DNA from 4 places in the Streptomyces sp. SP18BB07 genome. Region 4 is predicted to be linked to each of the others. Evidence: riboswitches for the same ligand, from Rfam matches in the RefSeq annotation. Region 4 holds a riboswitch; each other region holds the start of a gene.
What was found. Region 4 has a riboswitch for cyclic di-AMP ahead of PUR53_RS03960 (transglycosylase family protein). Riboswitches for the same ligand answer to the same signal wherever they lie in the genome.
Positions count from the first base shown of each region.

Region 1 (2,990 bases), on a different contig from region 4:
CTCTCCAAGCAGCTGTTCCCGGCCACCTCCCGGATGTCGCGGCCCCGCCAGGGCACCGAGGAGACCGTCGAGGGCATCGACTCCGCGGCCGTGCGCGCCTTCTACGAGCGGCACGTACGCCCCGCGACGGCCACCGCCGTGGTCGTGGGCGACCTCACGGGGGTCGACCTCGACGCGCTGCTCGGCGACACCCTGGGCGCCTGGACCGGCTCCCCGGCTGCCCCGCGGCCCGTGCCGTCGGTGAGCGCCGACGACACCGGGCGCGTGATCATCGTGGACCGTCCCGGTTCCGTGCAGACCCAGTTGCTCATCGGCCGCGTGGGCGCCGACCGGCACGACCGGGTGTGGCCGGCCCAGGTGCTCGGCACCTACTGCCTCGGCGGCACCCTCACCTCCCGTCTGGACCGCGTCCTGCGCGAGGAGAAGGGCTACACCTACGGCGTGCGGGCGTTCGGCCAGGTGCTGCGGGCCGCGCCCGACGGTTCGGGCGTCGCGATGCTCGCCATCAGCGGCTCCGTCGACACCCCCAACACCGGGCCGGCGCTGGACGATCTGTGGACGGTGCTGCGCACCCTCGCCGCCGAGGGCCTGACCGACGCCGAGCGTGATGTCGCCGTGCAGAACCTCGTCGGGGTCGCCCCGCTCAAGTTCGAGACGGCCGCGGCCGTGGCGAGCACGCTGGCCGACCAGGTCGAGCAGTACCTGCCGGACGACTACCAGTCGACGCTGTACCGCCAACTCGCCGCCACCGGCACCGTGGAGGCCACCGCGGCGGCCGTGAGCGCCTTCCCGGTGGACCGTCTGGTGACCGTCCTCGTCGGGGACGCCGCGCAGATCGAGGAGCCGGTCAGGGCCCTCGGGATCGGCGAAGTGACCGTCGTCCCGGCCGAGTAGGGGAACGACCGTACGGACGCGTGTCAGTGGGGCCCTGGTGACGGAAGAGTCACCAGGGCCCATGTTTGTCCGTATTGGTGGCGGAGGTTGCGTGTCTGACCTGTGGCGTAGTTAACAAATCCTGTGATCCGTTTGTTATTTCGAAGACGGCCCACTTAGCGTCAGTCCGGCTGTTCGTCAGAAGTTCGCCGCATCCGCGGCACCGGACAGTCATCGCCGAGTCCCCATGGCGCGAGCCAGGGGAGCCGGGGACCCACCGAAGTCCCTGGGGTGAATCGGGTGCCCTTCGCGGAGCGACGCGAAACGAGGGGTAGCCGTAGGAGACCTTCCTGCTCCGAACCCGTCAGCTAACCCGGTAGGCGAGAAGGAAGGAAAGGATCAGCCACTTCATGGCGTTCACCCGCGCCCCCGGCAAGCACCGCCGTCCCGGCCGTGTGCAGCGCACGACCACGAGGAACGTGGGCGTAGCCGCTCTCACCACCACCGGTGTCCTCGGCACCCTCGCCGGCCCCGCGCTCGCCGCGGAGGAGCCCGCCGTCGAGCAGACCGGCCTGAACCAGATCATCACTCTCGGCGACACGGTCGCCGACCAGGTCGACGCCCAGGCCGTGGCCCAGCAGCAGGCTGCCGAGGTGGCCGCTGTCAAGAAGAAGGCGCAGGAGGAGGCCAGGAAGGCCGCCGCCGAGAAGGCCGAGCAGGAACGTGCCGCCGCCAAGGAGCGCGAGGAGATCAAGGCCCGTGCCGCCCGCGCGGCCGAGCGCGAGCGCCTCAACGCCTACGTCGCCCCCATCAGCGGCTCCTACATCTCCACCGGCTACAAGGCCGGCGGTGCGGTCTGGTCCTCCGGCAGCCACACCGGTGTCGACTTCCACGCCGCGTCCGGCACGGCCGTCCACGCGGTCGGCTCCGGCACGGTCGTCGAGGCGGGCTGGGGCGGTGCCTACGGCAACAACATCGTCATCAAGATGAACGACGGCACGTACACCCAGTACGGCCACCTGTCGTCCATCGGCGTCTCCGTCGGCCAGACGGTCACCCCCGGCCAGCAGATAGGCCTCTCCGGGGCCACCGGCAACGTCACCGGGGCCCATCTGCACTTCGAGGCCCGGACGACGGCCGAGTACGGCTCGGACATCGACCCCGCCGCGTACCTGCGCTCGCACGGCGTGAACGTCTGACGCGCACCCACGCTTCCAGGAGGCCCCGGCTCACCGAGCCGGGGCTTTCCTCGTTCTACGAACCACCTTGTGACGTACCTCCTGTCCAAAAAATATCCCTGGATTCCGGTCCGCCATCGGAAATTCCGCTCCGCTGCAATAGAGTCGCTGGAACACACGTCAATCATCGACGTTTCACGGGGATTAAGGCGGAGGTCGGTCATGCGTATTCCGGCGCACTCGGTATGCACGGCGATCCGTGATGACATCGTCGCGGGTGTCTACGAGCGCGGCAGCCGGCTCACCGAGGAACTGCTCGCCCGCCGCTACGGCGTCAGCCGGGTGCCCGTGCGCGAGGCGCTGCGCACGCTGGAGGCCGAGGGCTTCGTGGTGACCCGCCGGCACGCGGGCGCGTGCGTCGCCGAGCCGACCGAGCAGGAGGCCGCCGACCTGCTGGAGATGCGCATGCTGCTGGAGCCCCTGGGCGCCGCCCGGGCCGCGCAGCGCCGTACGGAGGCGCACCTCAAGGTGTTGCGGGGTCTGGTCAGGCTGGGCCAGGAGCGGGCCAGGAGGGGCAACAGCGAGGATCTGCGCTCCCTGGGCGGCTGGTTCCACGAGACGCTCGCACAGGCCTCCGGCAGCCCCGCCCTGACCTCGACACTCGCCCAGCTGCGGCACAAGATCGCCTGGATGTACGCGGTCGAGGCGCCCTCCGACCCCGGGGAGTCCTGGGCGGAGCACGGCGGCATCGTGGACGCGGTCGCGCGCGGCGACAGCGACCGGGCCCGGGCGATCACGTCCCTGCACACCGAGCGCGCCACGGCCGCGCACCGGCTCCGATTTCCGGCCGGGTCCGGCGGTGCGGAGCGCCCCGACCGTGTGAGGACTTCGCAACACCCCGTAAACATGCCGAGCCTGCGGCATTAACACGGGCGCCGT
Region 1 covers NZ_JAQYWT010000295.1:140,936-143,925, forward strand. The annotation lists gene PUR53_RS16950 (M16 family metallopeptidase) at 1-894, shown strand, start outside; cyclic di-AMP (ydaO/yuaA leader) riboswitch at 1,099-1,270, shown strand; gene PUR53_RS16955 (M23 family metallopeptidase) at 1,284-2,072, shown strand; gene PUR53_RS16960 (GntR family transcriptional regulator) at 2,274-2,978, shown strand.
Region 1: it holds a riboswitch for cyclic di-AMP, as region 4 does, so the genes downstream of both, PUR53_RS16955 (M23 family metallopeptidase) here and PUR53_RS03960 (transglycosylase family protein) in region 4, are expected to answer to the same signal.

Region 2 (2,990 bases), on a different contig from region 4:
CGCCGGACCTTTCTCGGCGGTGGTGGCCGACTGCCGCCCCTGGCCCGGGCGGCGGTGGGGAGCCGGTCACCTGAGGGAGGACGCTAAACCTGGCTGTGATGGCTCGGTAACGCGTTGTACGGAAGTGGCGCGCACCGATAACGAGGTGACCGTATGTGACCGAGATCCTGGTCTGGAGCCGACGACTTCACGCTGTGCGATGACCGATGCGGTGATTTCGGACCGGGTGGGGGAGGGGCGGTGCTATGGAGCGCATATATGCAAGATCATCGAGAAGTGCCGATCGCGGGTTCCCGCAGCGTCCGCCCCCGGTGCCCGACCGGCTGCGGACCCCTCATTAGGCTCCGCGCATGGACGTACTCATCCACATCCTCGTCGGCCTCCACATCATCGGCATCGCCTCCCTCCTGGGCGGATTCCTCACCCAGCTGAAGGCCATGGGCCAGGGCGCGGCCCGCTTCGTCCCCGCCATGCTGCACGGCGCGCTCACCATGCTCGTCACCGGCGTCCTCCTCGTCGGCCTCAACCAGGCCGACGACCAGCCCGTCAACAACATCAAGATCGGCATCAAGCTCGCCCTGCTGATCGTGATCCTCGGCCTGGTCTACGTGAAGCGCGACGAGGAGACGGTGGAGAAGCCGCTCTTCGCCCTGGTGGGCGCGCTGACCACCGCGAACGTCTTCATCGCGGTGCTCTGGACCTGAGGCGAGCCGCTGCGCCGAGCCCGTCGGACGGGCCCGGCGGGGGTCACGCCGGTCGTACCACGCTGTGGATCGAGGACTCGCCGTCGTAGAAGACCGACTCCTCGCGGACGTATGTGCCTGGCTTGGGGGCGTGGATCATCATGCCGTTGCCGATGTAGAGGCCGACGTGGCCGATGTTGTCGTAGAAGAAGACGAGGTCACCCGGCTTGGCGTCGGCGAGGGGGACGGTGGTGCCCGCCTCGACCTGGTCGTAGGTGGTGCGCGGGAGGTCGACGCCGGCGGCCTTCCAGGCGGCCTGGGTGAGGCCGGAGCAGTCGTAGGAGCCGGGGCCGGTGGCACCCCAGACGTACGGCTTGCCGATCTGCGCTCGGGCGAAGGCCAGGGCCTTGGTGGCCTTCGCCGCGTAGGTGGAGTCCTCGACCGGGGCGGTGGTCCCGGTGGTGCCCGGCGACGTCTCCGTGCCGCCGGCGGTCCCTCCCGGGGCCTCCTGGGTCTCCTGGGCGGTCGGGGTCTCCTGGCTCGCCTGCGCCGCCTGCTGCCGCGCGAGCTCCTCCGCCTTGCGGTCGGCCTCCTCCTGCTCGCGCTGTTCGATCGCGGCGAGCCGGGCCTTCTCCTGGGCGGTGAGGGTGGAGAGCAGTTCGCGGGCCTCGGCGAGCTTCGCCTGGACCTTGGCCTTGCTGGTCTTGAGGGCGTTCTGCGACTCGGTGAGCTTTTCGAGGCTGTCGCTCGCCGTCCGGCGCTGCTCCGCCGCGTCGGCCTGCTCGGTGACGTACGCGTCGACGGCTACCTTCTGACGGTCCGTCAACCGGTCCATCAGCTGGTTCTGGTCGAAGTAGTCCTGCGGGTTGTCCGCCAGGAGCAGCGAGGCCTGGTCGGGAGCGGCTGCGCCGGTGCGGTACTGGGCCGCCGCGAACGAACCCAGTTCCTCCCGCGCCTCGTTGAGCTTCTCCGTGCGCTGGGCGACGTCGTCGAGGAGGGTGTCGACCTTCTTCTTCTGCTTGGTCGTCCGCTCCTTGGCCGCGTTGTAGTTCTCGGTCGCCGACCCGGCCTGGCGGTAGAGGTCGTCGACCTTCTTCTCGACCTCCTCCAGGCTCGGCCTGTCGTCGGCGGAGGGCGCGGCGGTGGCCGTCTGGGAGAGCAGGGCCACGGAGGTCAGGGCGGCCGTGGCGAGAGCGGGGGTGCGTATGCCCGCGCGCGTCCGGCCGGTCGGACGCGGCTTGCGGTGCGGCGCCATGGTGCGGCGTCTCCTTCCGTTGTCCGCCTACCGAGTTAGCTGTCGGGTTCGGGCGCAAGCTTCGGAAGGTTTGCCCTACGACCCTTGCCGCGAGCGGCGGTCGGGTCGATTCACCCCAGAGGTCGGTGGGTCCCCGGTTCCGGCGCCGGGAGAGGCGTACCGGACTCGGCGGAGGCCGTGCGGCCCGGCGACGTTCGCCGGTTGTGTCGTACGACCTAAAGAAGAAGCTAGCCAACTCGTGTGGCCCGTGTGAAGGTTGATGTTCGATATGCCCGATACGTTTTCGTGACCTTAGCCTCTTCCGCGCGACAGGCGGTACGCTCGATCGCTCACCGTCGTGAGGTGGACGCGGTGGGTGGTGGGTGTGGACTTCCCGGGGCGGCCCCTCGCTGTCAGTGGGGGCGCCTAGACTCGGAGAGCGATGAGCAGCCTCTTTGACGACAGCTTCCTGGCGGACCTCCAGGCCCCCCGCGGCCACGCGGAGGAGCCCCCGCCGCCGCCCGAGGACGATCACGTGCCGGAGCCGCTTCCGGACGATCTGTTCGGCGGGAAGTTCGACGTGCCACCGGACCGGGACGAGTACTACAGAGGCGGCGCCCCCCGCCCGGCCATCGACGCGGCGGCCCTCCTGGACGGGCTGAACGAGAACCAGCGCGCGGCCGTGGTGCACGCCGGATCCCCCCTGCTCATCGTCGCCGGCGCGGGCTCCGGCAAGACCCGGGTGCTCACCCACCGCATCGCCCACCTGCTCGGCGAGCGGCAGGTCCACCCGGGGCAGATCCTCGCGATCACCTTCACCAACAAGGCCGCCGGTGAGATGAAGGAGCGCGTCGAGCAGCTCGTCGGCCCGCGCGCGAACGCGATGTGGGTCATGACCTTCCACAGCGCGTGCGTCCGGATCCTGCGCCGCGAGTCGAAGAAGCTCGGCTTCACGTCCTCGTTCTCGATCTACGACGCCGCCGACAGCAAGCGGCTGATGGCGCTCGTCTGCCGTGATCTGGACCTCGACCCGAAGCGCTTCCCGCCCAAGTCCTTCAGCGCCAAGATCTCGA
Region 2 covers NZ_JAQYWT010000237.1:27,967-30,956, forward strand. The annotation lists gene PUR53_RS07540 (hypothetical protein) at 351-704, shown strand; gene PUR53_RS07545 (C40 family peptidase) at 748-1,938, opposite strand; cyclic di-AMP (ydaO/yuaA leader) riboswitch at 1,948-2,105, opposite strand; gene pcrA (DNA helicase PcrA) at 2,360-2,990, shown strand, end outside.
Region 2: it holds a riboswitch for cyclic di-AMP, as region 4 does, so the genes downstream of both, PUR53_RS07545 (C40 family peptidase) here and PUR53_RS03960 (transglycosylase family protein) in region 4, are expected to answer to the same signal.

Region 3 (2,990 bases), on a different contig from region 4:
GAACTCGGCTTTCCCTCCCGCCCGTCGACGACGGCCCGCACGCTGTACGCGCCCGTGCCGGGGCTGGTGTCCCGGTAGGTCGTCGAGCGGGTGATCGGCGCCCGGTTCAGCCGCCTGCCGCCCTTGTAGACGTTGAAGCCGATCGCGTCGCCGTGGCGCGCGTACTCCGTGCCGAGCAGCCGCCAGCTGAGGAAGGTCCCGCCGTCGGACGGTATGGCGACCAGACCCCGGTCCAGGTTCTCCACGACTCGGCGTGGTCTCTCCGCGGCATGGCCGCCGGGTGCGGAGAAGAGACCGGCGAACAGGGCGGCGGCGGTCAGGAAGACGGTTCTTCGACGTCGGGCAGTACGCACCGACACTCCTTCACAGAGACAGAAAGCGCTTACGCGGATCACTGTCCCCTCCCCTCGCGGCACTGTCGAGGTTTCGATCGGCCATGCCACACGACCGCAACACGGTGATCATGAAACGCCGAAGGCCGGCCCCTGATCACAGGGACCGGCCTTCGGCATTCGGGCGCCGGGTGCAGGTGACGTCAGCCGCCGGGGGGCGGTGCCGTCAGCCGCCGGGGCTCGAAGGGTGTCGTCAGACGCCGACGCCCTTCGAGCGGAGGTAGGCCAGCGGGTCGATGTCCGCGCCGTAGTTGGGGCTGGTGCGGATCTCGAAGTGGAGGTGCGGTCCGGTGACGTTGCCGGTCGCGCCCGAGAGGCCGATCTGCTGGCCGCCGCTCACGGACTGACCCGCGGAGACGGAGATCGAGGACAGGTGGGCGTACTGGGCGTAGTAGCCGTCGGCGAGCTTGATGACGACCTGGTTGCCGTACGCGCCGCCCCAGCCGGCGGAGACGACGGTGCCCGCGCCCACGGCCTTGAGGCTGGTCCCGGTCGGGGCCACGAAGTCGACGCCCGTGTGGTAGCCGCTGGACCACATGCTGCCGGCGGTCTTGTACGCGGTACCGACGGTCCCGCTCAGGATGGGCCGGCTGAAGCCGGAGGCGTTGGACGACGAGGACTGGCCGCTCGCCGTGGAGGTCGACACCTTGGTGTCCTTCGACTCCTGCTTCGCGGAACCGGAGGGCTTCGACGGCTGGGACGGCGCGGCCGACTCGGCGGGCTTCGAGGACTGCGACAGCTGCGGCTTGGACGAGGAGCGCGACGTCTCGCTCGACGCGGCCCGCTCACCTATCGACAGCTTCAGCCCCGGGTGGATGAGCGAGGGGTCGGAGCCGATCGCCTCCCGGTTGTCCGAGTACAGCTGCTTCCAGCCGCCCTCGACGTCCTGTTCGTCCGCGATCTTCGCGAGGTAGTCGCCGACCTTCACCGAGTAGGTCTTGGTCGCCGCCTTCTTGGTGGCGGTCTTCTCCGCCTGCGCGGCCTTCTCGGCCTGCTCGATCCGCGCGCCGACCTCGGCCGCGGCCTTCTCGGCGGCGATCGTCGTCGGCTTCTCGGAGACACCGGAGACGGTGGCGCTCGGGGTCGCGGCGTGGGCGCCGGCGGCTCCGATCAGCGGCAGCGCGAGCGCCGCGCCACCGGTGCCGGCGGCGGCGATCGAGCGGGTGAAGCGCTGGGGCTTCGGACGGCGGTGCTTACCCTTCGCGGGCATGACGAATTCCTCTCCGGCGCCTGCGAGGTGAGCTGTCGGGTGCGGACTGGAGATGTCCGGCCGTGTTTGCGCACGGCTTTACCCCTAGCCGTTCCGGAGACCGGAACAGGCGGTGATTCCTGTGGGTCCCCCGCTCCTGCCGTGGATCGGGTCGGTACGCGGCTCCGGTCGGCGGCAGGATTGGGCGTCCGTCCGGATTGACGCCGAACGTAAGCGACTTGTGCCCACAGAGACAACCATTGGGACTTCCTGTGCGTCTTCCGCACTGATCCTTACATCAATTCACCATCACGCTCCGTAATAGACCGGTCTAGGGCGCATTCCAACCTCCCTGGAAATCCGCACGAATTACGTGGACATGACGGCAACGGAATGTCACGAATATGACGCTGCTCACGCGCCTACGGCCCAGTAGGCTTTATTCCAGGTCTTGTTGGATTTACAGCTCTATTTCGGACAGAAGGCTCAAGTGCGGCGGAGTCGGATAATCGTCGCATCGAAGTCGCCGCGCAGCCCGGTCGGCAATCCGTGATGCGCCAGCACGGCACCCCGGTGCATTTCGCCCGTTTCGCGGCACTCGTAGGTCCCCGTCGGGTCCAGCCCGCGCAGTCGCAGCGGGGCGAGCGGCTCGCCGTAGTGCTGGGCCTGGAGCCAGGCGAGGACGACGACCTCGTCACCGTGGACGTACTGCACGGCGCTCAGCCCGCCCGTCGGCGGCCGCAGCCGGTACAGGTCGCCGCGCTGCACGACCGGCCGGATCTCCTTGTACAGCTCCACCCACTCCCGGGCCTCGGCCAGCTCCTCCTCGCTCCACTCGGTGAGGTCGCCGCCCACGCCGAGCACACCCGCCATGGCGCTGACGAACCGGAACCGCAGCGAGCTGACCCGCCCGTTGAGCTGGTTGTTCGGGCTGTCGGTGACCCAGGCGGCCATGGCCCGCGCCGGGTGGATCTGGCTGAAGCCGTGCTGGATGGCGAGCCGGTCGAGCGGGTCGGTGTTGTCGGAGGTCCACACCTGGTCCGTCCGCGCCATGACCCCGAGGTCGATCCGGCCGCCGCCGCCCGAGCACGACTCGAACGCGACCCCCGGGTGCGCGGCCCTGAGCCGGTCCAGCAGGGCGTAGAAGGCGTGCACGTGCTCGACCCACAGCTTCTGCGGATAGGGCTCACCGGGCCAGCCCGCGTCCGTGAAGCAGCGGTTGAAGTCCCACTTCACATAGTCGATCGGCGCGCTGGACAGGAGCGTGTCGAGCCGCTCCCAGAGGTATTCCTGGACGTCCTCACGCGCGAGATTGAGCACGAGCTGATTGCGCAGTTCCGTCCGCTTTCGACCCGGTTGGAACTGGGCCCATTCAGGGTGCGCCCGGTACAGCTCACTGTCCGGATTGA
Region 3 covers NZ_JAQYWT010000324.1:177,860-180,849, forward strand. The annotation lists gene PUR53_RS24660 (rhamnogalacturonan lyase family protein) at 1-353, opposite strand, end outside; gene PUR53_RS24665 (M23 family metallopeptidase) at 586-1,602, opposite strand; cyclic di-AMP (ydaO/yuaA leader) riboswitch at 1,607-1,765, opposite strand; gene PUR53_RS24670 (alpha-galactosidase) at 2,068-2,990, opposite strand, start outside.
Region 3: it holds a riboswitch for cyclic di-AMP, as region 4 does, so the genes downstream of both, PUR53_RS24665 (M23 family metallopeptidase) here and PUR53_RS03960 (transglycosylase family protein) in region 4, are expected to answer to the same signal.

Region 4 (2,990 bases):
CGATCAGGCGCTGCTCGGTGGCGTCGTAGCCGACGAGCTCCGGGCCGATCTGCTCGATCACGGCGAGGACGGCCTTCTCGACGCCCTTGCCGAGGTAGCGGTTGGGGTCGCCGTCACGGAGCTCGATGGCCTCGAAGGCACCGGTGGAGGCGCCGGACGGAACGGCGGCACGACCCGTGCTGCCGTCGTCGAGGCCGACCTCGACCTCGACGGTGGGGTTGCCTCGCGAGTCGAGGATTTCCCGGGCTACGACGACGTCGATGGACGGCACGAGCATCTCCTTCATGGGATGTGACGCGGAAGTGCGGGGCCCGCGGGCCTTGCGACTAGAGCCTAACCGCCCCGGGCTCGTCGGCAGCCGACCGACCGTCCCGTGGACAGAGAGACCGTACCTATTGTTCCAGCTCGGAACAAAGGGGGGTGGGCCGGAAAGTGAACAGAAGGAAGGGGCGGGCATGAAAAAGCCCCGCCCCGGTGCGTACGGGGGAATGCGCACCGGGGCGGGGAGCCCGTGGGGACGGGGGGACGGCCCTCACGGGGTCTTCACTATGGAGGACACGGATGTGAGCGGGCTGTGGTTCAGCTGGGGAGCGGCCGGATTCTTCGGCCCAGCCTGACCCGTCCCCACGGCTGTGACGGGTCAGCTCAGGTGGAGCTGCTGACCCGGGTAGATGAAGTCGGCGTCGTCGATGATGTCCTTGTTCAGCTCGAAGAGCTTCTCCCAGCCACCCTTGACGTTCTTCTTCGCGGCGATGGCGCTGAGGGTGTCGCCGGTGACGACCTTGTACTCGCCGTCGCCCTTCTTGACCTTCTTGCCGGTCGGGGTCTCGACGGTGGCGCGCTCGGAGGAGCGGGAGGCGCGGGTGTCCTCGGTGCTCTTCTTGGTGCTCTCCTGCGTGCTCTGCTGCGAGGAGCCGGAGTTCGAGGAGCCGGAGGAGGCGGCGGCGCCGTTGTACGCGGCGCCGGACAGGCCCTTGCCGCAGACCGGCCAGGCACCCTTGCCCTGGCCCGCGAGGACCTTCTCGGCGATCTCGATCTGCTGCGCCTTGGTGGCCTGGTCGGCGGTGGAGGCGTACTTCGTGCCGCCGTACCCGGCCCAGGTGGAAGCCGAGAACTGCAGACCGCCGTAGTAGCCGTTGCCGGTGTTGATGGACCAGTTGCCGCCGGACTCGCACTGGGCGACGGCGTCCCACTCGGAGGCGGTGGCGGCGGAGGCGCTGCCGGCGGCCATCAGCGGAGCGGCGACCGCCGCGGCGCCGGTGACACCGGCGACGGCGATGGCGCGAGCGGCCTTGGACGGACGACGGTGCTTGCCCTTGCTGGAAAACAGCATGGAGAGATCCCCTCACCGACGCCTGCGAGGTGAGCTGTCGGGTTCGGGCCGGTTGAGTTGCCCGGCCGCGCTCGTGCGCCTCTCGGCTCACTTCGCGCGGCTTCACCCCGAGCCGGTTCCGGACGTGCGCCCCCGAAGGGCCGCAACCACCGGACCCGGCACTTACCTTGGGTCCCCCGCTCCTGCCTACGGCGCTTGACGCGACGACTGTTCCTTGCGGCCGTTGGCAGGATTCGGCGTACCGACCGCAGGGGCCCGCTGTGGCGAGCGGTCACGACCGTAAACACGTGATTGCCCGGATTTCAAAGACGATCAGGGGGTCTGTGATTCATCTCCCACCTAGATCAAAACGGGCATTCAGGGGCGAACAGTGACCCGAACTGTCGCTACTTTTCGCCCGTTTCGGCACCGACTTCGAGGGTCTGACCGGGAAGGATAAGGTCCGGGTCAGTTCCGACCGTGCCCTCGTTCTCGGAGTAGAGCGTGCGCCACCCGCCGTCCAGGTCGAGCGAGTTCGCGATCCGCGTCAGACTGTCGCCCGCGCGGACGGTGTAGGCGCCGTCCACACCCTCGCGCGCCGCGTCGCCGCCACGGGAGGCGTGACGGCCGGAGGGGGTGGAGTCGGCGCGGGAGTCGTCGGCCGCGTCCGCGTCGGCCTCCGTGCCCGCGGCGGCGCTCTCGTCGGCGCTGGCGCCGCGGTGACGACCGGTGCCGGTCTCGCTCTCGCCGTCCGAAGAGTCGTCGCTCTGCGATGAATTGTCCGACTTGGGTGACTTCGTGGCCTCGGGGCTCGCGGACCCGTCCGAGTCACTCGAGTCGCCCGAGTCGGCATCGGACCCCGAGCCGGTCTTGGCTTTGGTGGACCCGTCGAAGACATCGGAGGTCGAGTCGCCGGGCGCGCCGGAGTCGCCCGAGTCGCCGGACTTGGCCGAGTCGGCCCCGCCGGTCGAAGTGGAGGAATCCGACGAACCGGATGAATCGGATGAGCTGGACGAGTCTGACGAGCCGGATGAACTGCCCGCCTTCGTCGAGTCGTCCGCGACGCCCGTGTCCACGTCGGCGGAACCGGAGTCACCGCCGAGGTTGTGGAGCAGGCCGCAGGTGGACCAGACGCCGACGCCCTGGTCGGCGAGCACCTTCTCGGCGACGGCTATCTGCTGCGAACGGCTGGCCTGGTCGGCGGTCGTGGCGTAGTCGAGGCCGCCGTACTTCTCCCAGTTCGCCTGGGTGAGCTGGAGGCCGCCGTAGCGCCCGTTCCCGGTGTCCGCGCTCCAGGAGCCACCGCTCTCGCACTCCGCCACCTGGTCCCAGGTGGTTCCGCTGGCCGCGCTCGCGCCGGTGGCGCCGAGCAGGGGGATCGCGATGGCCGAGCCTGTCACTCCGGCCGCGACGAGGAGGGCGGGTGCCTGACGGGGGCGACGGTGACGACCGTTCCCGGAGAGCATGCGGTTGCCTTTCACACGACAGCAGTGACCGGTGTGAAGGATGTAATGACCCCTTCGCACTGACGTGTGAACGTAGTCGTAGACGATCGTTTATAACAAGTCGATGCAGCACAGATCACGTCATCATCTCGGCCGTGAACCATCAGGCTGCCGCATGACAGTTCACACCGCGTCGCGCTCCCGACTGCCCCCTACGACAGGACGGTCACGGG
Region 4 covers NZ_JAQYWT010000215.1:96,607-99,596, reverse strand. The annotation lists gene eno (phosphopyruvate hydratase) at 1-271, opposite strand, end outside; gene PUR53_RS03960 (transglycosylase family protein) at 641-1,333, opposite strand; cyclic di-AMP (ydaO/yuaA leader) riboswitch at 1,338-1,537, opposite strand; gene PUR53_RS03955 (transglycosylase family protein) at 1,720-2,778, opposite strand.